DNA from 3 places in the Fulvimarina uroteuthidis genome. Region 3 is predicted to be linked to each of the others. Evidence: predicted binding sites of a transcription regulator. Region 3 holds the regulator's gene; each other region holds the start of a gene.
The links. The regulator LexA, encoded in region 3, represses DNA repair genes until DNA is damaged. The targets are predictions, from matches to a motif close to TGTTCNNNNTGTGTTCNG.
Positions count from the first base shown of each region.

Region 1 (9,861 bases), on a different contig from region 3:
ATCGATGGAGGCGGCCTGATCCCGGATCCGCGAAGGTTTGACGCGTGCGCGACAAGGCTTATGAGAGAAAGCCCTGCCCTCGAAGGCAGGGCTTTTTCGTTTCATCTGCGGACGGTCGAACTCGATGACGCTTGAAAACCCCGTTCTCCTTGGAATCATTGGAGGTGCGCACGGCATTCGCGGCGAATGCCGGGTGAAATCCTACACCGACATTCCCACCGATCTCGGCGCCTACGGCCCCCTGCAGGATGCCGACGGCAACCGCTACACCGTGAAATCGGCGCGCAAGCAGAAGAACGTCGTCGTCGTCACGTTCGCGGAGGTCACCGACCGCAACCATGCCGAACGGATCAACGGCCGCGAACTCTTCGTCGAGCGGGCGCTCCTGCCGGAACCCGAGGATGACGACGAGTTCTATCTCGACGATCTGGAAGGCCTGACGGTCGAGACGCTGGCGGGCGAGGCGGTGGGGACCGTCATCGCCGTCCACAATTTCGGCGCTGGCGATCTCCTCGAGGTCGCGCCCGACGAGGGCATGACGATCATGATCCCCTTCTCCGAGGCCGCCATTCCCGAACTCGACATCGAGACGGGCATCCTGCGGGTCGATCCCGGCCCGGCAGGCCTTCTGAAGGATGGGGGTGCGCAAGAGGACGAAGACGCAGGATATGACGAGGAGACGGGCGACGGCGGCGAAGATGGGGACATGGACCGCTCGAACGGCTGAAGCACCCGCGCAGAGCTCCCGGCGCGAGGGGATGCGCCGCCTGCGTCCTCAACGCCCGTCGCCGGCATCCTGCTGGACGTCCTCGAGCCGGGCCGCGGTGACCGTCGCGCCAAGGCAGAGAACGGCGAACGCGGCGAGCACGCAGGGCGTGCCGAGCCTGTCGGCGAGAAGGCCGAACGCGCCCATGGCCAGAAGCACCGCGCCGATGATTGTGTTCGAGACCGCCGTATAGACGGCCCGGTCCTCGGGCCTTGCCATGTCGGTAAGATGGATCGACCGGCCCTGCCGGACACCCTGATAGGCGAGCATCAGACAGAACAGCGCGAAGGGGGCTGCGATCGGCCAGAGCGCCCGTGTCGCTTCCGCCAGCGCCAGCCCCGAGGAGACGGCGAGCACGACGAACCCCGCCATCGCCGAACAGATCAGAACCGCGCGGCTGGAGCGGTCCGACAGCCAGCCCCAGACCGAGGATCCGACAATCGCCGCAAGCGAGGAGGCAAGAACGAAGCTGCCCAGGGTTCCAAGCGCCTCGCCGCCATTTTCGCCAGCCGAAAGAAGCAGATAGGGCGGCGCGACCGCCGTTGCGGTGAGAAGCGCCCGGGTGGTGACGAACAGGCGGAACTGTCGGTCGGCCCATGCGCGGCGTCCATTGTCGAGGATCGCTTTCAGCCCGCTTTCGCCGCCCTCGTTGGCGCCGGCCTCTTCCGCCAGCATCGTGAAGCTGAAGGCGGCGGCCGCGAACAGCGCGCCGCCGATGCCAAGGCCGACGAGAAGAACCGTCCTGTCGAGCGGCAGAACGTCGAGGGCGAGCGCCGCGCCGTAGACGAGCACCAGCGCTGCCGCGATGGAACCCGCCATGCCGGTGATCGCGCCGCGCCGTGTCTTGGAGATCGTCTTGCCGAGAACGTCCTTGTAGGACACGGACGCCAGCGAACGGCCGAGCGCGAACAGGGCGAGAAAGGCCGCCACCGACCAGCCGGCGACCGCGCCCTCGAACGCGACGAGACATGCGGCCATCGCGAAGATCGCTGCCGCTTCGATGGCCGAGCCGAGACTCCAGATCCATTTGCGGCGCGGCATCGCGCGGACATGGTGGGCCGTGAATATCTGCGGAAGCAGCGCCAGCGATTCGCGGATCGGCACCAGGAGCCCGATCGCCGCACCCGGCGCGCCGACCGACTGCAGAAGCCAGGGCAGTATGAGCTTGGGATCGAGAAGCCCGTCGCCGGCCTTCGTGGCGGTCAGGCTGATCAGGTGAATGCCGGCATTTTGCGGCTGGTCCCGGCAGGCACTGGCCGGAATATCCCTGCAGACCCGGTTTTCCTCGTCCTCGAAGAACAGGTCGCCGAGATTGCGAACAAGGCTCATCCTGCCCACTCCAGTCCTTCAGGCCGCGTGATCCATCCAGTTTGGAACGATTCCAGAAAGGATCAAGGGCGAACGCATGGAATGGCGCCGCAGCATGGACTGTGGCATCGCACCTCCGGCGTGCGAGGCGGCTCGAAACCGCGCGCGTCGAGCGTTACGACGCGCGCGGATGGATCGGATCAGGTCGCGCGGATCAATCGCCGCCGACGCGCTTGCTCTGGCCCTGCAGCTTGTCGATCATGATCGAGGCATCGGCCTTGTCGAGTGTCTCGTCGAACGGCGTGCCGGTCTCTTCGCACAAGGTTTTCAGGTAAGAGGCCTGGGCACCGGTCATCGGCTCGTTTCCGGTCGTCCAGTCGGCAGGGTCCTTCTCGGTGTTCGACGAGCTATCGGTCTTGGGTGTCGCATCGGACATGGAATGTCTCTTCGGTTCGATCTCAACTGTTCCTGAAATGTTCCGGCCATCCGAAGGTTCCGCGGTTCAAGATGTCGCAGTCCCGGCTTCATCCGGCATTAGCCACGTGACGAGAAACATTCGCGCAGGCCTCTGTCGCCTGGCTCCGGACAGCTGGCCGAAAGCCGACCTTAACATCTTCGGTAGCAGATTTTGCCGGGATGACCCTCGAGCGCACCCCCTTCCCCGGAAGCGAAGCGACGGCCGTGGAGATCTTCCGTCTCGCGGAAGAATATCGCATCGCGGCCAACGCCCTTTCTGCGCTCGGCCGGTCCGGCGACCATTTGTCCCGCGCGCCCTTCCGGCTGACGGCGACCCATGCGGTCGAACTCTATCTCAACGCATGGATGCTGCTGGACGGGGTCAGTCCGGCGGCCATCCGTGCGCTTCACCATGACCTTGGGAAGCGCGCCGATCATGCCCTGGCGTCCGGTCTCGGCCTTCGCGGCAGGACGGCCGCCCATCTCGTCGCCATGTCCGACCGGCGTGAATATCTCGTCAGCCGATACGCGCCCCGGCAGTTCGGCACGCTGTCACAGATCAATCGGCTCACCGCCACGATGGACGAGATCGCGGCCAAGGTGAAGCAGCGCATCGATCGCCAGGCGGCGACAGGCGCTCCCGACGTTTGCGGGCGGGACAATATGTGCAGGTCGCAGAAGGTGGCCGAATCGGCGCCGCGACCGAGATAGCCGGGAGTAACCCGGTCCGGTCGCGATGCGACCCCCTTCCATCGAGGATTTGTCCATGCGCCTTCCGCTACTCGCCGCAACCGCCGCCCTTGCCTTCGCGGCACCGGCATTCGCCCAATCGTCGGCTGACGACATCCGCTCGGCCCTCGTCGGCAACACGTTCCAGGGCGGCATGGGGGGCGCTGCCTATACGAGCTATTTCGGCGAGGACGGCACCTATGCTGACGCCACGACCACCGGCCGATACGAGATCACCGACGAGGGCGTGTGCTATCCGGACACCGAATATGGCTGCTATCAGGCGACCATAGAAGGCGACCGGCTCGAATGGTCGAAGGACGGCGAGAGCCAGGGCACCGGCACCATCGTCGAGGGCAACCCGCTCGGCTTCGGCGAAGACGCCGCGCAGTAAGGTGCGCGACCTCCGCCGCTCGCCCGGCGGATCGGGCGGCGGCGGCTGGATGCGTGGGGGCGGTCTAGCCGCCCATCGCTTCGGCCGGATCGAGACCGCCCAGTTCGCAGACGAGCCGGAACTCGGCCTCCTCGACGGGCTGCACCGACAGGCGCGAATTGTTGACGAGGATCATGTCCTTCAGCCGCTCGTCGTTCTTCACCTGATCGAGCGTGACGGGCCTCGGCACGTCCATCACCGCCTTGACGTCGACGCACTCCCACCGGTCGCCGTCGGCCGTGGAGTCCCGATGGGCTTCCGCGATCACCTCGACGATCCCGACGACCGCCTTGCCCTCGTTGGAATGGTAGAAGAAGCCGCGATCGCCGACCTTCATCTCGCGCATGAAATTGCGGGCCTGATAATTGCGCACGCCATCCCATTCCTGGCCGGCATCGCCCTTCGCCTTCTGCATGTCGAAGGACCATTTGAAGGGTTCGGACTTGAACAACCAGTAACGCAATGCGTGTCTCCTCAGGCGTCCGCCGGCTTCTTGATCGCCCAGACCCAGGGACGCACGGTGACGGTTTCGAACAGCCCGGCACGGGCATAAGGGTCGCGGCCGGCAATCTCCTGGGCTTCGGCCTTGTCCCTGGCTTCGACGACGACGAGGCTGCCGCAGGGGGCTTCCTCGTCGTTCAGGAAGGGACCTGCGAACGACAGCGTCTCGCCGAGCCCGTTCAGGAAGTCGACATGCTCCGGGCGCGTCGCCTTGCGCAATTCGAGACTGTTCGGCTTGTCCTCGCAGATGATGGCAAACAACATGGGTGATCTCCTCCTCGCAAACTGATGGTTCGCAGCGTTAGACGCTCTCGGCTTCCCGGCGCAAGGGGCGGGCGAGAAGGGTCCGCATCGCCTCGTCGACCGAAATCTCGCCGGCGAGAATGTGCGAGACCACCTCGAGGATCGGCGCCTCGATGGCCCGCTCGCGGGCAAGCCTTGCCGCGATCCCGGCGGAATAGACGCCCTCGGCAAGCTTCAGGTCCGTGCGGTCGACGCCGCGGCCAAGGGCGACGCCATAGGCGAAATTGCGCGACTGTTCGCTGGAACAGGTGAGGATCAGATCGCCGAGGCCCGACAGGCCCATCAGGGTTTCGGGCTGCGCCCCGAACGCGTCGCCGAGCCGGCGCAGTTCGGCAAATCCACGCGTGACGATGGCGGCCTTGGCCGATTCGCCGAGCCCGCGCCCGATCGCCATGCCGGCGGCCAGCGCGAGAACGTTCTTCAGCGCGCCGCCCGCCTCGACGCCTGCGATATCGTCGCTGGCATAGCAGCGGAACGCCTCGGTCGAAAGCTGCTCGCTCGCCGCTTCCGCAAGCGCGATCGTGGGCGCCGCCACCGTCACGGCCGTCGGCAGGCCCCTTGCGACATCGCGGGCAAAGCTCGGGCCGGACAGGACGCAGAACGGATTGTCGGCAAGGCGCTCCCGAACGATCTGCGAGGCGAACCGTCCGCTCTTCCGGTCGATCCCCTTGGCGCAGAGGACCAGGAGGGCCGTCTTCGGCACGAAGCGCGCCAAAGCCTCGCTCGCCCCGTCGAGCGCCTGCGCCGGCAGAACGAACAGCACGGTCTCGGCGTGCTCCAGGGCAATCCGGGGATCGCTCGTCGCGCGCAGCGCGGCCGGCAGCTCGATATCCGGCAGATAGGCGGCGTTGCGGTGCTCGGCGGCGATGGCGGCCATCGCCGCCGCGTCGCGCCCGTAAAGCACGACATCGTTGCCGGCCCTTGCGTAAAGGCTGGCGAGCGCGGTGCCCCAGGCCCCCGCCCCGATCACGGTGATCTGTTTCATGCCTTGGCTCCCCTGCGTCCAGACCCGACTAGCGGTGCGGCGGTCTCGTCCAGCGGCCAGCGCGAGCGCACGGGCGTATCGAGCCGGTCGACGAGGCCCGCCTCGAAGCGCTCGAGGCCGGCATAGGCGATCATCGCACCATTGTCGGTGCAAAGCCTGAGCGGCGGCGCGACGAGCGTGAAGCCCGCTTTTCTCGCCGCTTCGTCCAGCCGTTGCCGGATGGTTTCATTGGCCGCCACGCCGCCGGCGACCGCCACCGTCGGAACCGCGATATCGGAATATTCGGCGCGAAATCTCGCGAATGCACGCATCATCCGATCGGCGATCACGTCCGCGCAAGCCATCTGGAAGCTCGCGCAGAGGTCGCCGACGTCGACCGCGCTCAAGGGAGCGGCCTTCAGGGCCGCCTGCCGCACGGCCGTCTTCAGGCCGGAAAAGGAGAAATCGAGGCGCGTTTCGCCGCGCGTGGGGCGGGGCAGCGCAAAGCGTTTCGGATCGCCGCCGCGCGCCGCCGCTTCCACCTTCGGGCCGCCGGGAGAGCCGAGTTCGAGCAGCTTGGCCGTCTTGTCGAACGCCTCGCCGAGCGCGTCGTCGATCGTCGTCCCCCAGCGCTCGTAAGCGCCGAGACCGCGTACCAGAACGATCTGCGTGTGCCCGCCGGACACGAGCAGCATGAGATAGGGATAGGCGAGCGCGTCGGTGAGGCGCGGCGTCAGCGCGTGACCTTCCAGATGGTTGACCGCGATGAAGGGCAGTCCGCGCCCATGGGCGATCGCGCGGGCGGTGACCGACCCCACGATCAGGCCGCCGATAAGGCCCGGACCGGACGTCGCCGCAACGCAAGAGACGGCGGACAGATCGATGCCGGCCGCATCGAGCGCGGCGGACACGATGCCGTCCAGCGCTTCGGCGTGGGCGCGCGCCGCGATTTCCGGCACGACGCCGCCGAAGGCGGCATGGTCGTCGATCTGGCTGTAGATGATGTTCGAGCGGATGACCGGCATGCCCGAGGCATCGCGCGTGACGATGGCGGCCGCCGTCTCGTCGCAACTCGTCTCGATGCCGAGAATGACGGGCGTGCCGAAGCCTCGGTCCGCCACCAGGAAATCTGCGCTGTTCATGCCGAACGCCGTCCTCATGTCCGATGCGGCGTTCTCGCAGGTCCGGGCGCGGGATGGAAGTGCGGGAAGGCTTCGCGCCGATCCAGTGTCCGGTCCCGCGAACCCTGCACGCCTGCCGTTTTGCGTGAAAAGCCGGGGCCATCCGTTGCCACGGGCCGCCCCGCCTGCCTATTGATGACAAACGAACGTGACCACGCGAGACTGACAACGGGCGGACGACGACATGGCCGAGACTGACAGGATCTTCAAGATCGGAACCCGTGGCAGCCCGCTCGCGCTTGCCCAGGCGAGCGAAGTCCGCGCCCGTCTCATCGCCGCCCACGGGCTGTCGGAGGCCGACTTCGCGATCGAGGTGATCTCGACAGCCGGCGACCGCATTCTCGACCGGCCGCTGTCCGAGGTCGGCGGCAAGGGCCTGTTCACCAAGGAGATCGAGGCCGCGCTTCTCGACGGGCGGATCGATCTGGCGGTTCATTCCTCCAAGGACATGGCGACGGCGATCCCCGACGGGCTTCATATTTCGGCGTTCCTCGAGCGCGAGGACGTACGCGACGCCTTCATCGGGCGCGACGCCCGGACCATTGCAGACCTTCCCGAGGGTGCGACCGTCGGCTCGGCCTCGCTGCGCCGTCAGGCGCTTTTGAAGCGCATGCGTCCCGATCTCAGGACGATCATGTTCCGCGGCAACGTCCAGACCCGGCTGCGCAAGCTTGCCGAAGGGCATGCGGACGCGACGCTTCTGGCCATTGCCGGCCTCAACCGCATGGAGATGGCCCATCACGCCACTGACATCCTGTCGCCGGAGGAGTTTCCGCCGGCGCCGGGCCAGGGCGCGATCTGCATCGAGAGCCGGGACGCGGACACCCGCGTCGACGAACTGGTGGCGGCCATCGCGCATCGGGAGACCACGCACACGCTCCATGCCGAGCGCGCGTTCCTGAAGGTTCTCGACGGCTCCTGCCGCACCCCGATCGCCGCGCGCGCCGTTCTGGCCCATGACGGCCGGATGAGCTTTCACGGCATGATCCTTCGGCCCGACGGAACGGAGGTCCACGAGATCCACGAGGCGGGCGACGCCGATGCCGCAACCGAGATCGGCGAACGTGCCGGTCGCGCCGTCCTCGCAAAGGCAGGCCCCCGTTTCTTCGACGGGTGGGGCGAGCCGCAGCCTTGAGGGCGAGCGCCTCCATGACGCGCGTTCTCGTCGTCCGCGAGGAGGCGGCCGCCCGCGACACCGCGCGGCAGCTGTCGGCCCTCGGCCGCGATCCGGTCAGCTGCCCGCTGGAGGAGGTGGTCCGGCTGAGGACGCCCGTGCCGCAGACGACGTTCGACGGCTTCGTCGTGACCAGCGCGCAGGCTGCCGAAGCGCTCGCCGACGCCTTTCCGAACGACAACCGCATCTGCTTTGCCGTCGGCGAGGCGACGGCGAATGCGGTGCGGGCATGCGGCTTCGAAAATGTCGCCGCCGGCGACGGGCGGGCGGAAACCCTGCCGCGTCTCGTCGAATCCGCGTTCGGACATGCCCTGCCGGGTGCCACGCTGCTGTATGCGGCAGGTCGAAACCGGACCGGCGCCCTCGAAGCTGCCGTGACCGGAACCTCGATCGCGCTGCGGGCCTGGGAGGTCTACGACATCGTCCGGCGCACGCCTCCGGATCGGGAGATCGACGCGCTTTTCCAAGGCGATGCCATCGGCGCGGTGCTTCTTCTGTCAAAGGCGCAGGCGATGGCGTTCGCGGATATCCTCCTGCCGCGGTTCGAGGCGCTCCAGCCGCCCCCGCGCCTCCTGTGCCTGTCGGCGCGAATCGCCGAGGCATTCCCGGCCCGTGCGCGCGAATTGATCAAAATTTCCGACGCGCCGAGCCTCGTCTCGCTTTTCGAACGGCTTTGATCGCCTAGTTTCACCGAAACGGAAGCGTGAAACTTGCGCTCGATCTTCGAATGGGTGACGAATTGGCGGTAACGTACTTCGCTGGCAACCAGAAGCGGCTCGACGTTTCGCTTGAGATGATGGAGCTGTCCCGATGACGAACCGCCCGCGTCGTTCGCGAGCCAACCGTTCGCGAAACGTGACGATCGATGGAGACGCGAAGAAGGTCGATGCGCCGGTCGAAGCTGGCGACGGCACGCGATCCACGCCGGACGAGACATTCACCGAAACTGACGAAACCCATGCGCAGTCGGAAGTATTGAGCGAGCCTATGGCTGAAAACGATTCAAAACTCGAAAAACCCGTTCATGACGACCCGGCGCAGGATGCGGCGATGGGCGAACGCGCGGACATGGACGATCACGACAAGTCGTTGCCGGCACCGGCCGAGCAGCCGGCGACCGCTGCGGCGCCGCCCAGGCCCGCCGACGACGAGCCCGTGGCGGGCGCGCAGACCAGCGGCAAAGGAGCCGAGGGCGACAGCCGGTCCGGCAGGAATTCCGACTGGTCGAAGACCGGCGGCTATCAGGGCCAGGCAGCGGTGACGCGCACGCCCGATCCGGTGCGCTCGACGGGCGCGGCAGGGAACGCAGGGCCGGACGATCGCACCGGACGCGCCGCAATCCCGGCGACCGCCTCCGCCGGCACGACGTCGCCCTCCGATGCGACCGGACGGTCGGGTGTCGGCTTCGGCGGCGCCCTGTTCGCGGGTCTGATCGGTGCCGCCTCGGCCCTCGCCGTGGCTGCCTATCTCTTTCAGACCGGCTATTTCGATCCGCGCCCCGAGGAGGTCGCCGCCGCCGATACGACGACTTCGCAGATCGAGCGTCTCGAGCAGGAACTCGCCGCCCTTCGTACGCAGGTCGATGAGAGCACGGCGGCGGCGGGCGCCCAGGACGAAAGCGTTCCGGGTCTCACGCCCGAGGAGGTGAATGCGTTGAACAGTCGTCTCCAGGCGCTGGAGACGAGCGCTTCGGACGCGGCATCCGGCCAGGCCGGCGCGGCGGAAGCGGCCGAGGACATTGCCGAACTGCGCCAGACCCTCAGCGAGACGCAGGAGACGGCCAGCGCCGCCCAGGACACCGCAACGGGTGCGCAGACCGCGGCCGAGGAGGCCGCGCAGTCCGCGTCCTCGGCACAATCCTCGGTCGAGGCGCTGCAATCCTCCCTCGAGGAGACCCGCCAGACGTTCGAAACGCGCCTTGCGTCCATCGAGCAGCGGCAGGCCGACGCTTCGACGGCGCTGGCCGCGGCCGGATTGAAGAGCGCGATCGACAGCGGCGGGGCGTTCGAGACCGAACTTCAGAATTTTGCTGATGCGGGCGGCGCG
Region 1 is NZ_JAXLPB010000001.1:972,224-982,084, forward strand. Features, by position in the region: gene U0C82_RS04500 (ATP-binding cassette domain-containing protein) at 1-19, shown strand, start outside; gene rimM (ribosome maturation factor RimM) at 125-727, shown strand; gene U0C82_RS04510 (MFS transporter permease) at 776-2,095, opposite strand; gene U0C82_RS04515 (DUF3072 domain-containing protein) at 2,289-2,510, opposite strand; gene U0C82_RS04520 (hypothetical protein) at 2,711-3,241, shown strand; gene U0C82_RS04525 (hypothetical protein) at 3,297-3,653, shown strand; gene U0C82_RS04530 (EVE domain-containing protein) at 3,718-4,155, opposite strand; gene U0C82_RS04535 (YciI-like protein) at 4,167-4,457, opposite strand; gene U0C82_RS04540 (NAD(P)H-dependent glycerol-3-phosphate dehydrogenase) at 4,495-5,481, opposite strand; gene tsaD (tRNA (adenosine(37)-N6)-threonylcarbamoyltransferase complex transferase subunit TsaD) at 5,478-6,602, opposite strand; gene hemC (hydroxymethylbilane synthase) at 6,826-7,776, shown strand; gene U0C82_RS04555 (uroporphyrinogen-III synthase) at 7,791-8,492, shown strand; gene U0C82_RS04560 (hypothetical protein) at 8,671-9,861, shown strand, end outside.
Region 1: a site for LexA is predicted at 2,538-2,555, ahead of U0C82_RS04515 (DUF3072 domain-containing protein). Genes of this name have one in related genera too.

Region 2 (9,861 bases), on a different contig from region 3:
CGGTCGCGCTTCTCGAAGTCCTTCGAACCGGCCGCAACGAGCCGCTGCTCGACCGTGAGCGCGGCGGACGCCGGCTTGGCGACTTCGACCCGCACCGGGTTCTGCAGGAACTGTTCGGTCAGCTTGGTGATCTCGGGCGGCATCGTCGCCGAGAAGAACAGCGTCTGGCGCGTGAACGGAAGCTGCTTGCAGATCCGTTCAATGTCCGGGATGAACCCCATGTCGAGCATGCGATCCGCCTCGTCGATGACGAGAACCTCGACGCCCGTGAGGAGAAGCTTGCCACGCTCGAAATGGTCGAGCAGTCGGCCCGGCGTCGCGATCAGCACGTCGCAGCCCCGATCGAGCTTGCGGTCCTGCTCGTCGAACGACATGCCGCCGATGAGAAGGGCGATGTTGATCTTCTGGTCGTGACCGTAGCGCGTGAAGCTCTCGGCCACCTGCGCGGCCAGTTCGCGCGTCGGCTCGATGATCAGCGTGCGCGGCATCCTCGCGCGAGCGCGGCCCTTTTCGAGCATCGTCAGCATCGGAAGTACGAAGGACGCCGTCTTGCCCGTTCCCGTCTGCGCGATCCCCAGAACATCCCGGCGCTGCAGCGCATGCGGAATGGCTTCGGCCTGGATCGGCGTCGGCTCGGTGTAGCCCGTCGCCTCAACGGCAGCCAGGACTTTGGCACTCAAGCCGAGTTCGGAAAAGGTGGTCAAATCGACAATACTCTCGTTTCGTAATATGGGGACGGCGGTCCGCCCATGTGCGCGCGATAGAGCGTGCCCTTGTTGGAGTCAACCGCCATCCTCCATATAGGGCGGGTGGAACGTGCTTTTTAGAGATGCCACGTCGAAGACCGCAATCCATGCGGTCCCATGGTTTGACGCGCTGCGACCATCGGGCCCGGCCGGATCGTGCGCACGCTAGTTCGTCGCGGTGCCGAACGCGTAGGAACCGTCCGTCTGCACATTCAGCTCGTAGGTCTCGGAGATCTCGCCGTCGCTCGGGACGATCTCGAAGAAGAGCGTCAGTGAGTTTTCCTGCCCCTCCGTCGGCTGATCGGCGGAATAGCCGACGACCGCTCCGCCCAATGCGGCGACTTCCTCGACGCGCACCGAACGCGCGATCTCAGCCCCGCTCGGCGAAGGCGCGATCTGCTGGATGAAGAAATGGGATTTGGCCGGATCGGCGGGGTCCCGAGCCATCACCGCGCGCCAGACGCCGGTCCTGTCGCCCTCGGTCCACGGCCCGACGACCTGGACGTCCTCGATCAGCGGCGAGAGCGTGCCGACGATGGCCGACACCCCGTCCGCGCCGACGGTCACTGGAGACGGGCTCGTCGCCGCTGCCTCTGCGCTTTCGCCGGCCTCTGCCGTGGGCGTGTCCGAATTTATATCGGGGGTGGTCGCAGGCGCCCCGGCGGGCGCCTGCTGCCCGGACGCGTCCGCGGGCGCGGTCTGCGACGCCGGTGGCTCCGGTGTCTGCGCATATCCGGTCAGCGGCAGCATCGAGGCCGCGGAAACGAGAAGAAATGTCGCTGAAACGTATCGCATGGGAGACCTTCTGGCGCGTATGGATGATCAGGCATGGGCCTGCAGCTCGAACCCTCATCTAAGGCTCGCGGCCGGCGGTTCGACCCCTTGCCTGTTCCGGATGCCGTCAGATGTCGAGATCGTCCGCGAACGCCGAGCGCTCCTGGATGAACCGGAAGCGCAGATCGGCCTTGTTGCCCATCAAGGCCTCGACGGCCCCCGATGTTCCAGCCTCGGGCGCTTCGTCCATGACCACCTGGAGAAGGGTGCGCTTGCGCGGGTCCATGGTGGTTTCCTTCAACTGGGACGGCAGCATTTCGCCCAGCCCCTTGAAGCGGGAGATCTCCACCTTGCCTTTGCCCTTGAAGTCCTTCGCGATCAGCCGTTCCCGGTCCCGGTCATCCCGGGCGTACGCCGTCTTCCCGCCCTGCGTCAGCTTGTAGAGCGGCGGAACGGCGAGATAGAGGTGCCCGCTGCGCACCAACTCGGGCATTTCGCGGTAGAAGAAGGTGATCAGCAGCGAGGCGATGTGCGCGCCGTCGACGTCGGCATCGGTCATGATGATCACGCGCTCGTAACGCAGATCGGCATCGCGATATTTCGCGTCGGTTCCACACCCGAGCGCCTGGATCAGGTCGGACAATTGCTGGTTCGCGCCCAGTTTTTCCCGTCCCGCGCTCGCCACGTTGAGAATCTTGCCGCGCAATGGCAGGATCGCCTGCGTCTTGCGGTCACGCGCCTGCTTGGCCGAGCCGCCTGCGGAATCACCTTCGACGATGAAGATCTCGGCGCCCGCTGCGCCGGTCTGCGAGCAGTCCGCGAGCTTGCCGGGAAGGCGAAGCTTGCGCGTCGCGCTCTTGCGGCTGACTTCCTTTTCCTGGCGTCGACGAAGACGTTCGTCGGCCCGGTCGAGCACCCATTCGATGAGGCGCGCGGCGTCCTGCGGCGAGGATGCGAGCCAGATCTCGAACGAATCGCGGATCGACTGCTCGACGATCCGTTGCGCTTCGGACGTGGCGAGCCGGTCCTTGGTCTGGCCGACGAATTCCGGTTCCCGAATGAAGACGGACAGCATGCCGGACGCCGTCGACATCACGTCGTCGCCGGTCACGACGGAGGCGCGCTTGTTGCCCGACAGTTCGGCAAAGGCCTTCAATCCGCGCAACAGCACCGCCCTCAGGCCGGTCTCGTGAGTGCCGCCTTCCGGCGTTGGAATCGTATTGCAATAGGATCGGATCGACCCGTCGTCGGGCGTCCATGCGACCGCCCATTCCACCGCGCCATGCCCGGACACCTTCTCGGTGCGTCCGGCGAAAATCTGCGAGGTGATGCGGTCCTTGCCGATCGAGGTGTCGAGATAGTCCTTCAGGCCGCCGGGAAAATGGAAGGTGTCCCTGGCCGGGATCTCGCTGTCGGCCGGCAACAGCTTGGGATCGCACTGCCAGCGGATTTCGACGCCGCCGAACAGATAGGCCTTCGAACGCGCCATCCGGTAGACCCGCGCCGGATCGAACGTCGCGTGCTCGCCGAAAATCTGCGGGTCCGGGCGGAAGCGGATTCGCGTGCCGCGCCGGTTCTGCGTTTCGCCGACCTCCTCCAGCCGGGTGACCGCATGGCCCCGTGCATAGTCCTGACGGTAGAGCTTGCGGTTGCGCGCGACCTCGACCTCCAGCTTTTCCGACAGCGCGTTGACGACCGAAACGCCGACCCCGTGGAGACCGCCGGAGGTCTCGTAGACCTTCGAATCGAATTTTCCGCCGGCGTGCAGCGTCGTCAGGATGACTTCGAGCGCCGACTTGTCCTTGAATCGCGGGTGCGGGTCGATCGGGATGCCGCGACCATTGTCGCTGACCGTGCAGAAGCCGTTGGTGTCCAGCGAGACTTCGATGAAGTTGGCATGGCCGGCCGTCGCCTCGTCCATCGAATTGTCGATCACCTCGGCGAAGAGATGATGGAGCGCCTTGGCATCCGTCCCGCCCACATACATGCCGGGTCGGCGGCGCACCGGCTCGAGGCCCTCGAGAACCTCGATGTCCGCGGCGGTATAATCGGCGTTCGGGTCGAAGCCCTCGCTCTTCGGCTTGCGCGGATTTGCGGTGCGGGTGGAGGGCAGCTTGCGCGCGGCGTTTCCGGAAAAGAGATCGTCGCTCATGCCGGTCGCCCCATGCCAGGCTGCGGCGTCGTCGCGCCGCAGGATGCAGAATGGGTTCCGGACCAGTTGTGAAAGCGCGTATCGACCATGGTGCCGACGCTACACTTTCACGAAATGTTCTTCAAGCGAAGTCCGTGCGACAGGCGCAGGATGGCATGCCGCCGAACCGAACTATCCACGGCATTCGTCCCCATCCGCAAGGGCGGCGACCGATGCCGGGGCGGATCAACGCCCAAAGCAGCTTCGACGGGCGCATCATCATGCGCCTTGAGCGCGGCTTTCGCCAGGGCGATCAGGCCCGTGTCATGAACCCTTGCGTTCGTCCTCGATCGCCTCGGCATGATAGAATGCGCGCCAGTCGAGGTTGCGGGCCGTCGTCTGGGACATCATGCCTCGAAGCGCGTCTCTCGTATCCAGCGGAACGACGGTCCCCGCGCGCCCACCCACTGGAAACTGGAAGATCGTGGCGCTGGTGCCTGCGCGTGTGTGCGTGCCGGTAGCCATTTGCCTGCTCCTTTCATGTTGCGATGGCAGGTGGATTCCGCCGGGAAGCCGCTGCGTCGCGACGAGCGCGTATTGCCTACTGCGTGACCATTATGCACGAAAATAAAGCAAATGCGATCGCTTCGCGCGGAAGATGGCGTGTCGAGACCGGCAATATCACCTCTATCAACAAGATGTGATCTGCGGCGTAAAAGGCGTGCAGACAGTGGGAATGCCTATTGTTCCGGCGCTTGCCTATCGCGCTGCACAAAATCGAAGCGGTCGTGCCATTGCCCGAGACCGGTCGCGCCCGATCTTGGCACGGCTTTTGCATCTGTTTGGCCGAGGCGGAAGGCACGAAGGTCCATGGGCTAGCCTTTCTTTCGAAAGACCCTCTCAGGAGTATGCAAATGACGAAGTACAGGCTCGAATATATCTGGCTGGACGGCTACACCCCGGTGCCGAACCTGCGCGGCAAGACCCAGATCAAGAGCTTCGACGAGTTTCCGAAGCTCGAAGAGCTTCCGCTCTGGGGGTTCGACGGCTCCTCGACGAAACAGGCCGAAGGCTCGAGCTCGGACTGCGTCCTGAAGCCCGTCTCGGTCTATCCCGATCCGGCTCGGACCAATGGCGCCCTGGTTTTGTGCGAAGTCATGATGCCGGACGGCGTAACGCCTCATCCGTCGAACAAACGTGCGACCATCGTCGATGACGAGGGCTGCTGGTTCGGTTTCGAGCAGGAATATTTCTTCTACAAGGACGGCCGTCCGCTGGGCTTTCCCGAGAGCGGCTATCCCGAGCCCCAGGGCAAGTACTATACGGGCGTCGGCTACGAAAATGTCGGAGATATCGCGCGCGAGATCACCGAAGCCCATCTCGATCTCTGCCTCGAGGCCGGCCTCAACCATGAAGGCATCAACGCCGAAGTGGCGAAGGGTCAGTGGGAATTCCAGATCTTCGGCAAGGGCTCCAAGCGCGCCGCCGACGAGATCTGGATCGCGCGCTATCTGCTGCAGCGCCTCACCGAGCAGTACGGCATCGTGATCGAATATCACTGCAAGCCGCTCGGCGCGACCGACTGGAACGGCTCCGGCATGCATGCCAACTTCTCGACGCGCTACATGCGCGAGACCGGCGGCAAGGACTATTTCCTCAAGCTGATGGCTGCATTCGAGAAGAACGTCGACGAGCATATCGCCGTCTACGGTCCCGACAACCACATGCGCCTGACCGGCCTGCACGAGACCCAGGCGATCGATCAGTTCTCCTGGGGCGTTGCCGATCGCGGCGCCTCCATCCGCGTTCCCCATTCCTTCGTGAACAACGGCTACAAAGGCTATCTGGAGGATCGCCGCCCGAACTCCCAGGGCGACCCGTACCAGATCGCATCGGTGATCCTGAAGACCGTGGCCGAGGTCGAGGGCGCGGAAGAAGGCGGCATCTCCGCAGCTGCTTGATCAGGCGCTTCACCGCGCGCTTCGAGTTTAGCGAAAAGGCCGGGCACGATCGGGTGCCCGGCCTTTTGCGTTTGGAGGCACCGATCCGAAACGTGACCTCGGTCTTCGGATCATCCGATGCCGATCACGTCGATCGTCCGCATCAGACCCCATTCCAGACGTGTGACGGGTGCGGTCGTTGTTCGACTGAGGAAGTTCGGCTGGCTTTCAAGGCACGCAAAGCGAAAGGCGGCAGAGCCTTTCCGCTCGCCGCCCAAACCGCCCAGTGCGCTGAAACGGTCAGACTTCCGCGTAGGCCGCTTTGACGGCGGCCGGCGAGATCATCCTGATCGGACCCGTCACAGATGTGCCGCCGCTGGGTTCCTGGGGCGCAGGGCGCGAATGGTCGGCTGGCACGACATCGTTCGTCGTTGCTTCCAGCCGCCAGGCGGTGAATTTGGCCATGGCCTGTGCTCGCGCCGCAGCTTGTGCCGCGTTGACCGATGGCGCTTGCGCCGGAGCCGATGCCCCGAGCTTTGCGACCACGACCGACTCAGCCTTGCTGTGCTCGGTCGGGGTTGGCGCCCGCATCGGAGTGTACAGAAATGTAGAAATGAAACCGTCGAGAAATAAGTTCATAGCGATTGTCTCGTTTGATTGCGGGAGCATCGCCGAAATCTCTTAGTATTTTCCTATATTGATCATTCAAAACCGATCGATCGTGTGAAACGAAGGCGTGGCGCGTGGGCGCGATACCGGTCCACGGCTCCGGCAGGCGCAGGTCCGTCGCAAGGTCTGCGATCAGTTCCCAATGAGAGCAGAAATCGCTGCGATGTACGCTTCATCCGGAACGATTTGCCCACTTAAGCCGAAGGGCCTGATCGGCGGTCGGAACAAGAAAGGGGCGCCGATGGCACCCCTTTCCTCGTTCGGCGGATCAAGTTCGCGCGTCGGTTTCAATGGTGTCAGACCGAGTAGTACATCTCGAACTCGACCGGATGCGGGGTCATCTCGTAACGCTCGACCTCTTCCATCTTCAGCTTGACGTAGGCATCGATCTGGTCGTCGTCGAAGACGCCGCCGGCCTTCAGGAAGTCGCGATCCGAATCGAGATGCTCCAGCGCTTCGCGCAGGCTCCGGCAGACGGTCGGGATTTCCTTCAGCTCTTCCGGCGGCAGGTCGTAGAGATCCTTGTCCATCGCGGATCCGGGGTGGATCTTGTTCTTGATGCCGTCGAGGCCGGCCATCAGCATTGCCGCGAAGGCGAGATAGGGGTTGGCCGTCGGATCGGGGAACCGCACCTCGACGCGCTTGGCCTTCGGCGACTGGCCGAACGGGATGCGGCACGAAGCCGACCGGTTGCGGGCCGAATAGGCGAGCAGCACGGGCGCTTCGTAGCCGGGAACCAAGCGCTTGTAGGAGTTCGTCGAAGGGTTGGTGAACGCGTTCAGCGTCCGCGCATGCTTGATGATGCCGCCGATATAGAAGAGGCAGCTCTCGGACAGGCCGGCATATTCGTCGCCGGCGAAGGTCGGCTTGCCGTCCTTCCAGATCGACTGGTGCACGTGCATGCCGGTGCCATTGTCGCCGAAGACCGGCTTCGGCATGAAGGTCGCGGTCTTGCCGTAAGCGTTCGCGACCTGATGGATCACATATTTGTAGATCTGCATCTTGTCGGCGTTGCGGGTGAGCGTGTCGAACTTGATGCCGAGTTCGTGCTGCGCGGCGGCGACCTCATGGTGATGCTTCTCCACCTCGAGCCCCATCTCGGCCATGACGGTCAGCATCTCGGAACGCATGTCCTGGGCGCTGTCGATCGGCGGCACCGGAAAATAGCCGCCCTTGATGCGCGGGCGATGGCCGAGATTGCCGGTCTCGTAGTCGGTGTCGTCGTTCGAGGGAAGTTCCGTGCTGTCGAGTTTGAATCCGGTGTTGTAGGGGTCGGTCTTGTAGCGGACGTCGTCGAAGACGAAGAATTCGGCTTCCGGGCCCACGAACGCGGTGTCGCCGATGCCGGATTGGGAAAGGTAAGCCTCGGCCTTCTTGGCGGTGGTCCGCGGGTCGCGATTGTAGGACTCGCCGGAGATCGGATCGAGAATGTCGCAGACGATGGCCATGGTCGACTGAGCGAAGAACGGGTCCATGTAGGCCGTCTCTGGATCCGGCATCATCACCATGTCGGACTCGTTGATGGCCTTCCAGCCGCCGATCGACGAGCCGTCGAACATCGAACCTTCGGAGAACAGGTCCTCGTCGACGCAGGATACATCCATCGTGACATGGTGCATCTTGCCCTTGGGATCGGTGAAGCGGAGATCGAGGAACTTGACGTCGTTGTCCTTGATCTGCTTCAGAATTTCGTTCGCATCGGTCATGATAGTCTTTCCCTGTGAATAGGCTGTAATTTCAGGCTTATGAATTGTGGGGGTCCAAACGACGAACGTTTGTGGCTCAGATTGCGTCCGTGCCCGCTTCGCCGGTTCGAATGCGGATGGCCTCTTCGATGTTCGACACGAAAATCTTTCCGTCGCCGATTCGCCCTGTCTGCGCAGCCTTGCGGATCGCCTCGACAGCCTTGGAAACCACATCGTCGCCGAGCACGAGTTCCACTTTCACCTTTGGAAGAAAATCGACGACATATTCGGCACCGCGGTAGAGTTCCGTATGACCCTTCTGCCGGCCGAAGCCCTTGGCCTCGGTGACGGTAATGCCTTGCAGTCCGACTTCCTGGAGAGCTTCCTTGACCTCATCGAGCTTGAACGGCTTGATGATCGCCTCCACCTTTTTCATCGAGATTCCCCTAGCTTCTAGTCTTCGGCGCGGACGCGCGCCCATCCTTCCACGCTCGCGTGGAATGCGCGTCGGAGCATGGCATGGATAGCAGCGCGTAGGGAAGTAGTCGCAACGGCCGCGCCGGCCAGTTCGAAACCGAATTCGACAAGTTTCGGCCATCAAGGTCCTGCGGACCGGTTTCTCGCCCTATCTCGAAGCCAGGACGAACGCGCGTGCCGACAGTGTACTGAAGCTGGAGACCCGATCATGACCGACGCTCCGATTGCCTCCGGGCCTTACGACGTCGCCCTCCTGACGCCGGACGAGATGGCATCGGCCGATCGGCTGACGATCGCAGGCGGAATCTCGGGCCGGACCCTCATGGGGGCTGCGGGGCGCGCCGTCGCCGAGGTCGCGCAGGCGATGCTCGGCGGTCCGGGCGGCGGCGGCAACGGCGTCAGGGTCGCCTGTCTTGCGGGACCCGGCAACAATGGCGGCGATGCGTTCGTCGCGGCCGAAACGCTTCGTTGCGAGGGGGTGGACGTCGTGGTCTTTTCGGTCTGCGACATCGATCGGCTCGCAGGCGACGCGGCGTGGGCCGCTGCGGCCTATCGGGGTTCTGTAGAACCGTTGGGCGCGTTCACCGGGGACGGTTGCGCACTGGTGATCGACGGTCTTTTCGGTGCCGGACTATCGCGGCCCCTGGATGCGGAAATCGCGAATCTGATCGAGACGGTTGAGCGGGCAGGGGTCCCGGTTCTCGCGATCGACCTGCCGTCCGGTCTGTGCGGCAGGAGCGGAGCGGTTTTGGGCAAGGCGTTTACGGCCGACCGCACGGTGACGTTCTTCCGGCCGAAGCCCGGCCATTTCCTCGAACCCGGACGCTCCCATTGCGGTGTCCTCGATGTGCGGCAGATCGGGATCGCGCCCGATGTCCTGGAGACGATCGCGCCGCGACAGTTCGTGAACCGCCCGGCGCTGTGGCGTGCCGATTTGAGCCTGCCGGTCGACGCCGGCCACAAATACGACCGGGGGCACGCGGTGGTGTTTTCCGGCTCCGCATCGCGGACCGGTGCGGCCCGGCTGGCCGCGGGCGCGGCCCTGCGGGCAGGTGCCGGGCTCGTGACCCTCTTCTCACCGGCAGGCGCCATCCTCGTCAACGCGGCGCAGGTGACCGCGGTGATGGTCGAGCGATGCGACGGCGAACGAGACCTTGCCCGGCATCTGGACGATAGCCGCTTGAAGGCCTTCGTTCTCGGTCCGGGCTTCGGCGTCGGCGGGACGGCACGGGCGTATGCCACGCAGATCCTGAAGGCCGGCCGGTTTCTGATTCTCGACGCCGACGGGATATCGTCGTTCGCCGATCGGCCGGAAGAGCTGTTCGACGAAGCTCTCGGCCAAGCAGGCGAGGGCGGCCCAAACCTTGTCCTGACGCCCCATGCGGGAGAGTTCAAGCGTCTGTTTCCCGATCTTGCGGCGAAGGGATCGCTGTCGAAGC
Region 2 is NZ_JAXLPB010000005.1:49,508-59,368, forward strand. Features, by position in the region: gene U0C82_RS14525 (DEAD/DEAH box helicase) at 1-704, opposite strand, end outside; gene U0C82_RS14530 (hypothetical protein) at 912-1,541, opposite strand; gene parE (DNA topoisomerase IV subunit B) at 1,648-3,672, opposite strand; gene U0C82_RS14540 (DUF2735 domain-containing protein) at 3,976-4,176, opposite strand; gene U0C82_RS14545 (glutamine synthetase beta-grasp domain-containing protein) at 4,566-5,612, shown strand; gene U0C82_RS14550 (hypothetical protein) at 5,892-6,230, opposite strand; gene glnA (type I glutamate--ammonia ligase) at 6,557-7,966, opposite strand; gene U0C82_RS14560 (P-II family nitrogen regulator) at 8,043-8,381, opposite strand; gene U0C82_RS14565 (NAD(P)H-hydrate dehydratase) at 8,631-9,861, shown strand, end outside.
Region 2: a site for LexA is predicted at 3,777-3,794, ahead of parE (DNA topoisomerase IV subunit B). Genes of this name have one in related genera too.

Region 3 (9,861 bases):
GAGAAGCGGATCGTCGCGCACGCCGAGCTCGTCGAGCACCTCGTGGCAGGTCTTCTGCATGATCTTGGCGCGCGGATCGTAGTTCTTGTAGACCCGGTGGCCGAAGCCCATCAGGCGGAAGGGATCGTTCTTGTCCTTGGCCCGCTCGATGAATTCGGGAATGCGATCCTTCGTGCCGATTTCCATCAGCATGTTGAGCGCCGCCTCGTTCGCCCCGCCATGGGCCGGCCCCCAGAGGCAGGCGACGCCGGCGGCGATGCAGGCGAACGGGTTGGCACCCGAGGAGCCGGCGAGACGCACCGTCGAGGTCGAGGCGTTCTGCTCGTGATCGGCGTGGAGCGTGAAGATGCGGTCCATCGCGCGCGAGAGAACCGGGTTGATCTCGTAGGGCTCGCACGGCACCGCGAAGCACATGTGCAGGAAATTTTCCGCGTAATCGAGATCGTTGCGCGGATACACGAAGGGCTGGCCGATATGGTACTTGTAGGCCATCGCCGCGATCGTCGGCATCTTCGCGATCATGCGCAGCGAGGCGATCATGCGCTGGTGCGGATCGGCGATATCGGTCGAATCGTGATAGAAGGCCGAGAGCGCGCCGACCGAGGCCACCATCACCGCCATCGGATGGGCGTCGCGGCGGAAGCCCGTGTAGAACCGGCTCATCTGCTCGTGCACCATGGTGTGGCGCGTCACGCGGTAGACGAAATCCTCCTTCTCACGCGTCGTCGGCAGCTCGCCGTACAGCAGCAGGTAGCAGGTCTCGAGGAAATCGCCCTTCTCGGCCAGTTCCTCGATCGAATAGCCGCGATGGAGCAGGATGCCCTCGTCGCCGTCGATATAGGTGATCTTCGATTCGCACGATGCGGTCGAGGAAAAGCCCGGATCGAACGTGAAGAGACCGGTATCCTTGTAAAGCTGTGTGACGTCGACGACTTCGGGGCCGATCGTTCCCGAGCGGACCGGAAGTTCGGCGTTTTCCGAACCGAGCGTGAATTTGGCGGACTGGTCCGTCATGCATTTCCCCTTCCGTTCGCGGCTACTTTGGCAAGATCCGTCGATCTTTCGCAGCGCACAAGTTGTCTCAGGCATTGCCTACTTCATCCGAACCAACGGAACAAGTTGGCGCCGTTGCAGTGCAGTATGTTTCATCGAAGGCGAGAAGCCTGCAAGGCCTGCGGGTCAGCCCGCCGCCTGGTCCTTCAGCCGGGCGAGCGACTCGTCGCGGCCGAGCACCGCCAGGACGTCGAAGACGCCGGGAGAGGTCGTGCGGCCGGTCAGGGCGGCCCGCAGGGGCTGGGCCGCCTTGCCGAGCTTCATGTCCTTCTCCTCCGCATAGGCACGCACGGCCGCCTCGAGCGGTTCGACGGCCCATTCGGACACGGCCTCGAGACGCGGCGTGAGCCCGGCGATGGTCTCGCGCCCGCCGTCGGCGAGGATCGCCTCGGCCTTGTCCTCGATCGGCAGGGGACGGGCGGCGAAAAGATAGGTCGCGCTGTCGGCGAGCTCGACGAGGGTCTTGGCGCGCTCCTTCAGGCCCGGCATGGCGGCGAGCAGCATGGCGCGCGTCTCGGCGTCGCTCCGCGTCTTCAGAATGCCGCCGTTCGGCAGTGCGTCGCGTTCGCCCATCAGGGCATCGGTCAGGGTTTCGTCGTCCGACTGGCGGATCCACCATCCATTGACGGCTTCCAGCTTCTTGAAGTCGAAACGCGCCGCGCCCTTGTTGATGTCGCCGACGTCGAACCAGGCGATCATGTCCTGCGTGGAGATGATCTCCTCGTCGCCATGGCTCCAGCCGAGCCGAACGAGATAGTTGCGCAGCGCCACCGGCAGATAGCCCATGGCGCGGTAAGCCTCGATGCCGAGCGCGCCGTGGCGCTTGGAGAGCTTGGCGCCGTCCGGGCCGTGGATCAGCGGAATGTGCGCCATCACCGGCACGTCCCAGCCCATCGCCTTGTAGATGAGGGTCTGGCGGGCCCCGTTCGTCAGATGGTCGTCCCCGCGAATGATGTGGGTGACGCCCATATCGTGATCGTCCACGACCACTGCGAGCATATAGGTGGGCGAGCCGTCCGAGCGCAGCAGGACGAAATCGTCGAGCTCCTTGTTGTTGAAGGTGATTCGGCCCTGGACCTCGTCGTCGACGATGGTTTCTCCGTCGAGCGGCGCGCGCAGGCGGATGACCGGATCGACGCCGGCCGGCGCTTCCGACGGATCGCGGTCGCGCCAGCGCCCGTCATAACGCGGCGGCCGCTTTTCGGCGCGGGCCGTCTCGCGCATCTGCGCGAGTTCGTCCTGGGTGGCATAGCACTTGTAGGCCTGTCCCCTGGCCAGCAGCTCCTCGGCGACCGCCCGGTGGCGGCCTGCGCTCTCGAACTGCGAGACCGGGTCCCCGTCGGCCTCGAGCCCCATCCATTTCAGCCCCTCGATGATCGCCGTGACCGCCTCGGGGGTCGAACGCTCGCGGTCGGTGTCCTCGATGCGCAGCAGCATCCGCCCGCCCTTGGCGCGCGCGTAGAGCCAGTTGAACAGGGCGGTGCGGGCGCCGCCAATGTGCAGAAAGCCGGTTGGCGAGGGCGCAAAACGGGTAACGACGCCGTCCGTCATGGATGCTCCATTCATCGAGAGGTGCAATTTACACGGAAGATCGTTCCGCTTTGTCGAAGGCGTGTGTAGCATAGCGGACGGTGGTGACAAGAAACGGACCCTTGCCGCGTGCGTGATCCGCAGACCCTGCCCGAGACGGGCCGCTCCGCCGGGCCGATCCGGTTCGTGCGCGATCGCATGGGCGGGGCGGCGGCGTTTCTCGCGCGGTTCGCCCGCCGCCCCCCGGTCGTCGGTTTTTCGGGGATCGGAACCTGGCTCGCCGCCGAATGGCGCACCGAGCGTGCCTACCGAACGGACTTCCATATGGTCGCGATCGCGATGGCGGCCGGAGCGACCGCCGTCCATGGCCTCGGCGCCTCCCGGGGCGTGCTGGCGCTGACCGCGCTTTTGCTCGGGCTTCTCATGGCGATCCGGCACCTGTCGGGCAGAATGGGCGGCACGGCGGCGATGCGTGTCCTGGCGGGCCTCCTGGCCGGCATGGCACTCTCCCACGCCGAAATCTGGAGAACCGGCACGACGGTGTTTTCCGGCGAGGCGACCGTCTTCGTCGTGGGACGGATCGCCAGTCACGAGATCGACGAAAAGGGCCGCTCGCGCTATCTCGTCGACATCGAGAAGACCTTGCGCCCCGCGCTTTCGCGGCCGCCGCAGCGCGCCCGCATCGTGGTTCGCGCCGGGCACGCGATCATGGCGCCCGGCGATCGCTACGAGGGGCTCGTCCGGTTGCGTCCCCCTGCCGGGCCGGCCTTTCCCGGCGCGTACGATTTCGCGTTCGCCCCCTATTTCGACGGTCTCGGCGCCTACGGTTTCGCACTCGGCTCGCCGCGGCCAAACACCGGTCAGGATATGGCCGAAGCGCGGCAAGGCCTTATCGACCGGGCCCGGACGGGCATCGCCGGGTTGCGCGGCGCGATGACCGACCGCATTCGCACGATGATTCCAGGCCAGCCGGGCGCCGTCGCCGCCGCCCTCGTCACCGGGCAGCGTGAGGGAATCGACGAAGCCACGACGGAAGCCCTGCGCGCCACGGGGCTTGCCCACATTCTGGCGATTTCCGGGCTCCACGTCGCGCTCGTCGCCGGCTTTGCCATGATGTCGATCCGCCGGGGGCTGGCCCTGTTCGGTCCCCTCGCCCTCGTCTGGCCGATCAAGAAATGGGCGGCCGTCGGCGCGATCCTCGTCGCATCCTTCTATTTCGTCGTGTCGGGATCGAGCGTTGCGACCGAGCGGGCCTATCTCATGCTTCTCGTCATGCTGCTCGCGGTTCTCGCCGACCGTCCGGCCATCACGATGCGCAACGTCTCGATCGCCGCCATCGTCATCCTCGCGCTCAGTCCGCACGCCGTGCTGACCGCCAGCTTCCAGATGAGCTTCGCCGCGACCATCGGGCTCGTCGGCGTTTTCGGCGCCTACACGCGCCACAAGCACATGCGGTGGCGCACCCGCGGGCGCACCGAGCCGCCCTCGGGCGGCATCGCCCGGTCGGTTCTGATCTACATTGCCGGAACGGCGGCCACCGCACTGATCGCCGGGCTCGCGACGGCCCCTTATTCGATCTACCATTTTCAGCGTTTCGCCCCGTTCGGCCTCGTCGCGAACGTCGCCGTCATGCCTCTGTTCGCGCTTCTCATCATGCCGATGGCGCTGATCGGCGTGGTGTTGATGCCCTTCGGCCTCGATTCCCCGGCGCTTGCCGTCATGGGGTTCGGGCTCGACGTTCTGATAGGGGTCGCGGTCCGCCTCAGCCAATGGCTGCCGGACCAGCCGACCGGCATCGTCTCGCCGCTGGCGCTCATCGCCATGACGCTCGCGCTTCTCGTCTTCTGCGTCCCGGTCGGACGGCTGCGATGGGGAGCGGTTCCGATCGCCGGGCTGGGCTTTGCGTTCGCCGCAATACCGTTGGAACGGCCCGATGTCCTGATCTTCGAGGACGGCAAGACGTTCGCGGTCCTCGAAGACGGGGACATTCTTTATTCCGCAAAGCGGCCCAACGGCTTCGTCGCGGATCAATGGGACCGCGCCTTTCTTGCCGGCGGTGTGGAACGGGGCAGCCTGCAAGGCCTGGACGACTGCGCGTCGCAGCTCTGTCGCTTTTCGACCGGCAGCGGCATCGAGATCGCCTATACCACCGACTACCGGCTTCTCGGCCAAGCGTGCGACGCGGCGGACATCGCCATCGTCGCGCGGGCCGCACGCCAGACGCGCTGCCGGTCGGGCGCCCATCTCGTGACCTTCAGGACCCTGAGACGCACCGGTTCGCTCGCCATCCGCCGCGACCGCGCCTCCGGCGACATCCTGATCGAGCGTTCGATCCCGGAAGACCCGGCGCCGTGGAACCGGCACCGCCTTGCTGCCTGGCCGGAATATTGGAAGAATCCGGCGCCGAGGGACCCGCCCCTTGCGCCTAGGCCGGACGCGCCGGACGCGGGCGCGCATGCGGCGCCGCCGATCCGCGACGCGTCGTCCGGCGGCAAAGGCCCCGTCCCGACGCTGCCGGCGGCGGCAACGACATCTTCCGTTGCGCAGCGATCGGACGCGTTGGACGCGAACCCGCCCTTGGCGCCGTCCGGCACGCCGGATCGCGACAGGTCAACGTCCTCCACCGGCCCGGCCGCGGCCGAAACGGGCGGGCGGTCGATCCCTCAGTAACGGCGGATGAGGCCCACCAGCTTGCCCTGGACCTGAACCCGGTCCGACCCGAAGATCCGCGTCTCGTAGGCGGGATTGGCCGCTTCGAGCGCGATCGTATCGCCCTTCTTGCGAAACCGCTTGAGGGTCGCCTCTTCCTCGTCCACCAGCGCGACGACGATCTCGCCCTGGTTCGCCGTATCGCCGCGCCGGATGACGACCGTGTCGCCGTCGAGGATGCCGGCCTCGATCATCGAGTCGCCCTTGACCTCTAGCGCGTAATGCTCGCCGCCCCGCAACATGTCGGGCGGAACGGAAATCGAATGGGTGTTGTGCTGGATTGCGGAAATCGGCACGCCGGCGGCGATCCGGCCCATCACCGGGATCGAGATATTGGCGCCGGGCGCACGGCCGCCTCCCGCCTCGTCCGGCCGGGTGCGAGCCCCCTTGGAGCCTTCGATCACGCTCGGCTTGAACCCGCGCGGCGGCGGGGTCTGGGCCTCGGTCCGGCGCATCGCCTCGGGCAGCTTCAACACTTCGAGCGCGCGTGCGCGGTTGGGGAGGCGGCGGATGAACCCGCGCTCCTCCAGCGCCGTGATCAGGCGATGAATGCCCGATTTCGACTTGAGGTCCAACGCGTCCTTCATCTCGTCGAACGAGGGCGGCACCCCGGTCTCGGTCAAACGCCGATCGATAAAGGACAGAAGTTCGTGCTGCTTGCGCGTCAGCATACGGATCGGAGCCTCCAAAACAAAACCTGAACAACGGTATCTGTTCTTATTGTGTTCTGCAAGTGGAAGGAGCGAACGAATCGGGAAACATCCCTGTCCCCTTCGAGTCGGCAACGCCCCGGGGCACCTCGCCCGGGTTGCGGACCTGCGGCAAAATCTTCGTAAAGGCGGATATTCGTGTCCAGCGTCCCTATCTGGAAGGAAACGCGACCTCAATCCGACAGGAGACGAAGCATGATCCAGACCGCCTCGACCCGCTCGCGCACGCGCCGCCTTTCCGCCCTCGGTTCCCTTCTCGCCTCCGGCGTGCTCCTGGCCTCTCCGGCGCTTGCGCAGGAAAGCTTTTCGATCGACGGCAGCGAGGGCACCGCACTGACCGCGACCCCGCTGGCCGACTTCGAAGAACCCTGGGCCATGACGTTCCTGCCGGACGGATCGATGCTGGTGACGGAAAAGGCCGGCACGCTGCAGCACGTCTCGCCGGACGGCACCAAGACCGCCGTCGAGGGCATGTTCGACGTCGCCTATGGGGGGCAGGGCGGCTTCGGAGACGTGGTGGTCAGCCCCGACTTCGAGCAGTCGAACGCCATCTACCTCTCTTATGCCGAAAGCCTCGACGACGGGGCGACGTTCGGTGCCGCTGTCGCACGGGCCGTGCTCGACACCTCCGGAGGCACGCCGAAGCTGACGGACGTCACCAAGATCTGGGAGCAGGAGCCACACGTTCCCGGCAACGGGCACTATTCGCACCGCATCGCGTTCGGGCCGGAAGGGTCCGATCAGGAAGGCTTCATGTTCATCACCTCGGGCGATCGCCAGAAGCAGACGCCCGCCCAGGACATGGACAAGAACCTCGGCAAGATCGTCCGTCTCAACCTCGACGGCTCGGTCCCCGCAGACAACCCGTTTCAGGACCAGGGCGACCTTGCCAAGCAGTTCTGGACGGTCGGCAACCGCAATCTGCTGGGCATCGCCTTCGACGGCGAGAACCGATTGTGGGAAACCGAGATGGGGCCGCGCGGCGGCGACGAGTTGAACCTCGTCACGCCCGGATCAAACTATGGCTGGCCGGAAGCCTCGAACGGCGTCAACTATTCCGGCGTTTCGATCCCCGATCACGACCCGTCGGAAGACGGCTTCGCCGCTCCCAAGGTCTCCTGGGTGCCATCGATTTCGCCGGCCGGGTTGATCATCTATGACGGCGAGACCTTCGCCGACTGGCAGGGCGACGCGTTTCTCGGCGCGCTCTCGGGCCGTGCGCTGGTCCATGTCGACATCGAGGGCGAGTCCGCCAGCGAAGCGGAGCGCTTCTCGTGGGACAAGCGCGTTCGCGAGGTCGAACAGGGCCCGGACGGCGCGATCTGGGTGCTCGAGGACGGCAATGGCGGCCGGTTGATCAAGCTGACGCCGGCAGACGAAGCGAGCTGACGCGGGCTCGAACGACAGGGCCTCGCCGGCTGCAAGCGCCGGGGAGGTCGACCATGACCCCGCCGGTGCCTTTTTAAAAGGGCTCGCACGCGCCCGTACCGCTGCCCCGTCCGTATGGCATGGGGTCGGGGGCGCCGGACCGCCGCCGTCCGTCCCCGCGATCCGGTCTTCGAGGCCGGCGGATGGAGCCGGTCGTTCCGGTCCTTTTGCGACACGATTTGCGCCGATCCGGAAGCGGCGACGAAGGCACTGCGAGCGAACCTTCGAGCATCGGCGTTTGGTCGGACGCGGGATGCGCCCGCTATCCGTTGGCGTTCGAACATCGGGCTTTCCGACAATCGATCCCGATTTTCGGGCCGCTGTTCTAGGGACGCACGAACGCCGCACGGTCCCGTTCGCAGGCCTCGCGCACATGGCATCGGGGATAATGATCGTTGACGAAGCCCATGGACTGCATGAAGGCATAGCATGTCGTGGGTCCGACGAAGCGGAAGCCGGCCTTGCGAAGCGCCGCCGACAGCCGCCGGGAGGCGGGCGTGACGGGGTTGGCGCGTATCCATTCGGGCGTCACCTGGTCTGGCCGTTCGGTGGCCGCAGGCTCGTGCGCCCACAGGAACGAGGCCAGCGAGCCCTCCGCCTCGATCACCGCCGCCGTCGCCTTGGCATTGCCGATCACGGCTTCGATCTTGCCGCGATGGCGGATGATCCGGGCATCGGCGACAAGCCGGTCCACATCGCTTTCGCCCATCGCCGCGACCCGTTCGATCTCGAACCCGTGAAAGACCTCGCGAAACGCGTCGCGCTTCCTCAGGATCGTGATCCAGGACAGGCCGGCCTGAAAGCCTTCGAGGCAAAGCTTCTCGAAAAGCCGCCGGTCGCATCCCACGGGGCGCCCCCACTCCTTGTCGTGATATTGCCGGTAGAGCGGATCCTGCCCCGCCCACCGGCAGCGGCAAAGCCCATCCTCCGCGCCTTCGAGCAGGCCTGTGTCCGCGTGGTCGTCCATGACCCGAAGGATAGGCGACCGCCTCGCAAAGGCCAGCGCGAAAGCGCGCCGCGACACCCGGCGCATCGGCCGCCGGAACCGGCATGTCGATTTTTTTCCCGACAAAGGGTTTCCAATCCTGCGCCGAACCGATATATCGACCCTGCCCGACAACGGGCCATTGGGGAATAGGTTAACGGTAGACCCACGGACTCTGACTCCGTTAGTCCTGGTTCGAATCCAGGTTCCCCAGCCAGCACTCTCCAAATCATTGTAATCTTTTTCTCTCTTGATTGAGAATCCGTCAGCTTATCGTTCTCGCACTTGGGCCAAACCTGTAGTCCAGAGGTGATGGCCATTGTCGTCCGTCCGGGCTCTCGGACGAAGGAACCCGGTCGGTGGCTCGGCGGCATGACATTCCCACTCTCGAACGGCGTGGGCACACGTTTTGTTGGCGTGCTCGCGTGCCCGTGCGCTTCAGGCGCATGCCTCGGCAGGCGCGCTTGTCCTTCTCCCTGCGGTTGTCCGATCATCGCAAGGCGATCTACATGGCGCAGCGTCTGAACACGCTCCTTGCCGACCTGACCGTGAGACCGACTGCCGCCATGACGACGAAGGATCAGCTCGAACAGATCTTCCGCGCCGAGATCGAGCGCATGAACACCTATCTCGAGGACATCGCATTCGCCGCGCGGCGCGCAGGGACAACGGACGATGTCCGCGAGATGGAGGCCGATCTCGAGGTCGGTTGGGCGTACCGTCAGGGAGGCCGCCAGCATGCGGGTTCTAATTTCGCTCAGACGGTGAGTGTCGAGATAGGAGGCGAGCGAGCGCTTCACGTCGATGACGAGGGCGGAACGATAGCGCCGGTTCACGGTGACGAGGTCCGGCGTATAGGTCGACTTCGCCTTCGCGTCGGCATCGAAGGACAATCCGACGAGCGCCCCCGATCTGTTATGCGCAACCGCTTCAAGGGCGGCCGCCGTTACCGGAAGCCGGACGCTGCTGCCGAGGACGACGAGATCGGGGTTCGCCGCTCCGATCGCGATCATCGCGTCCTCAAGCAGCTTGCCCTCATGGAACGAGACCGAGCGGATGAGGGCCGCGACCGCGATGTAGCGACCGAGGATCGCGTCCGGGCTCGGTACGGCGGCAGCGACCTGAGCGACTGCCTTCTCGACGAACGGCTCAAGGTCGGCTGCGATGGCGTCGGGATCGAGGCGGCAGGGATAGGAGCGCGGCAGGTCCGCAGGTGCCGACGCCCTGTTCGAACGGTGTGAACCGGATGCGATATCCTCAGATGCGACGGTATCCTTGCGATCGGGGGGCGTCCCAACGCACGGACTGATCGAGACAGGGTTCGACTTCGCTGGTGTCGGCAGGGACGTCGAGAGCGCGGACGTTCTCCGTACACCGTGCGGAAGATGTTTGCGGCGGCCGACGCCGCGAGGCGCGGAGCGTGGATGGGTTCATGGGGGATATCCC
Region 3 is NZ_JAXLPB010000002.1:265,694-275,554, reverse strand. Features, by position in the region: gene gltA (citrate synthase) at 1-1,014, opposite strand, end outside; gene gltX (glutamate--tRNA ligase) at 1,180-2,604, opposite strand; gene U0C82_RS06275 (ComEC/Rec2 family competence protein) at 2,713-5,253, shown strand; gene lexA (transcriptional repressor LexA) at 5,247-5,963, opposite strand; gene U0C82_RS06265 (PQQ-dependent sugar dehydrogenase) at 6,198-7,391, shown strand; gene U0C82_RS06260 (DNA-3-methyladenine glycosylase I) at 7,756-8,397, opposite strand; tRNA gene U0C82_RS06255 (tRNA-Gln) at 8,559-8,632, shown strand; gene U0C82_RS06250 (DUF6538 domain-containing protein) at 8,775-9,656, shown strand.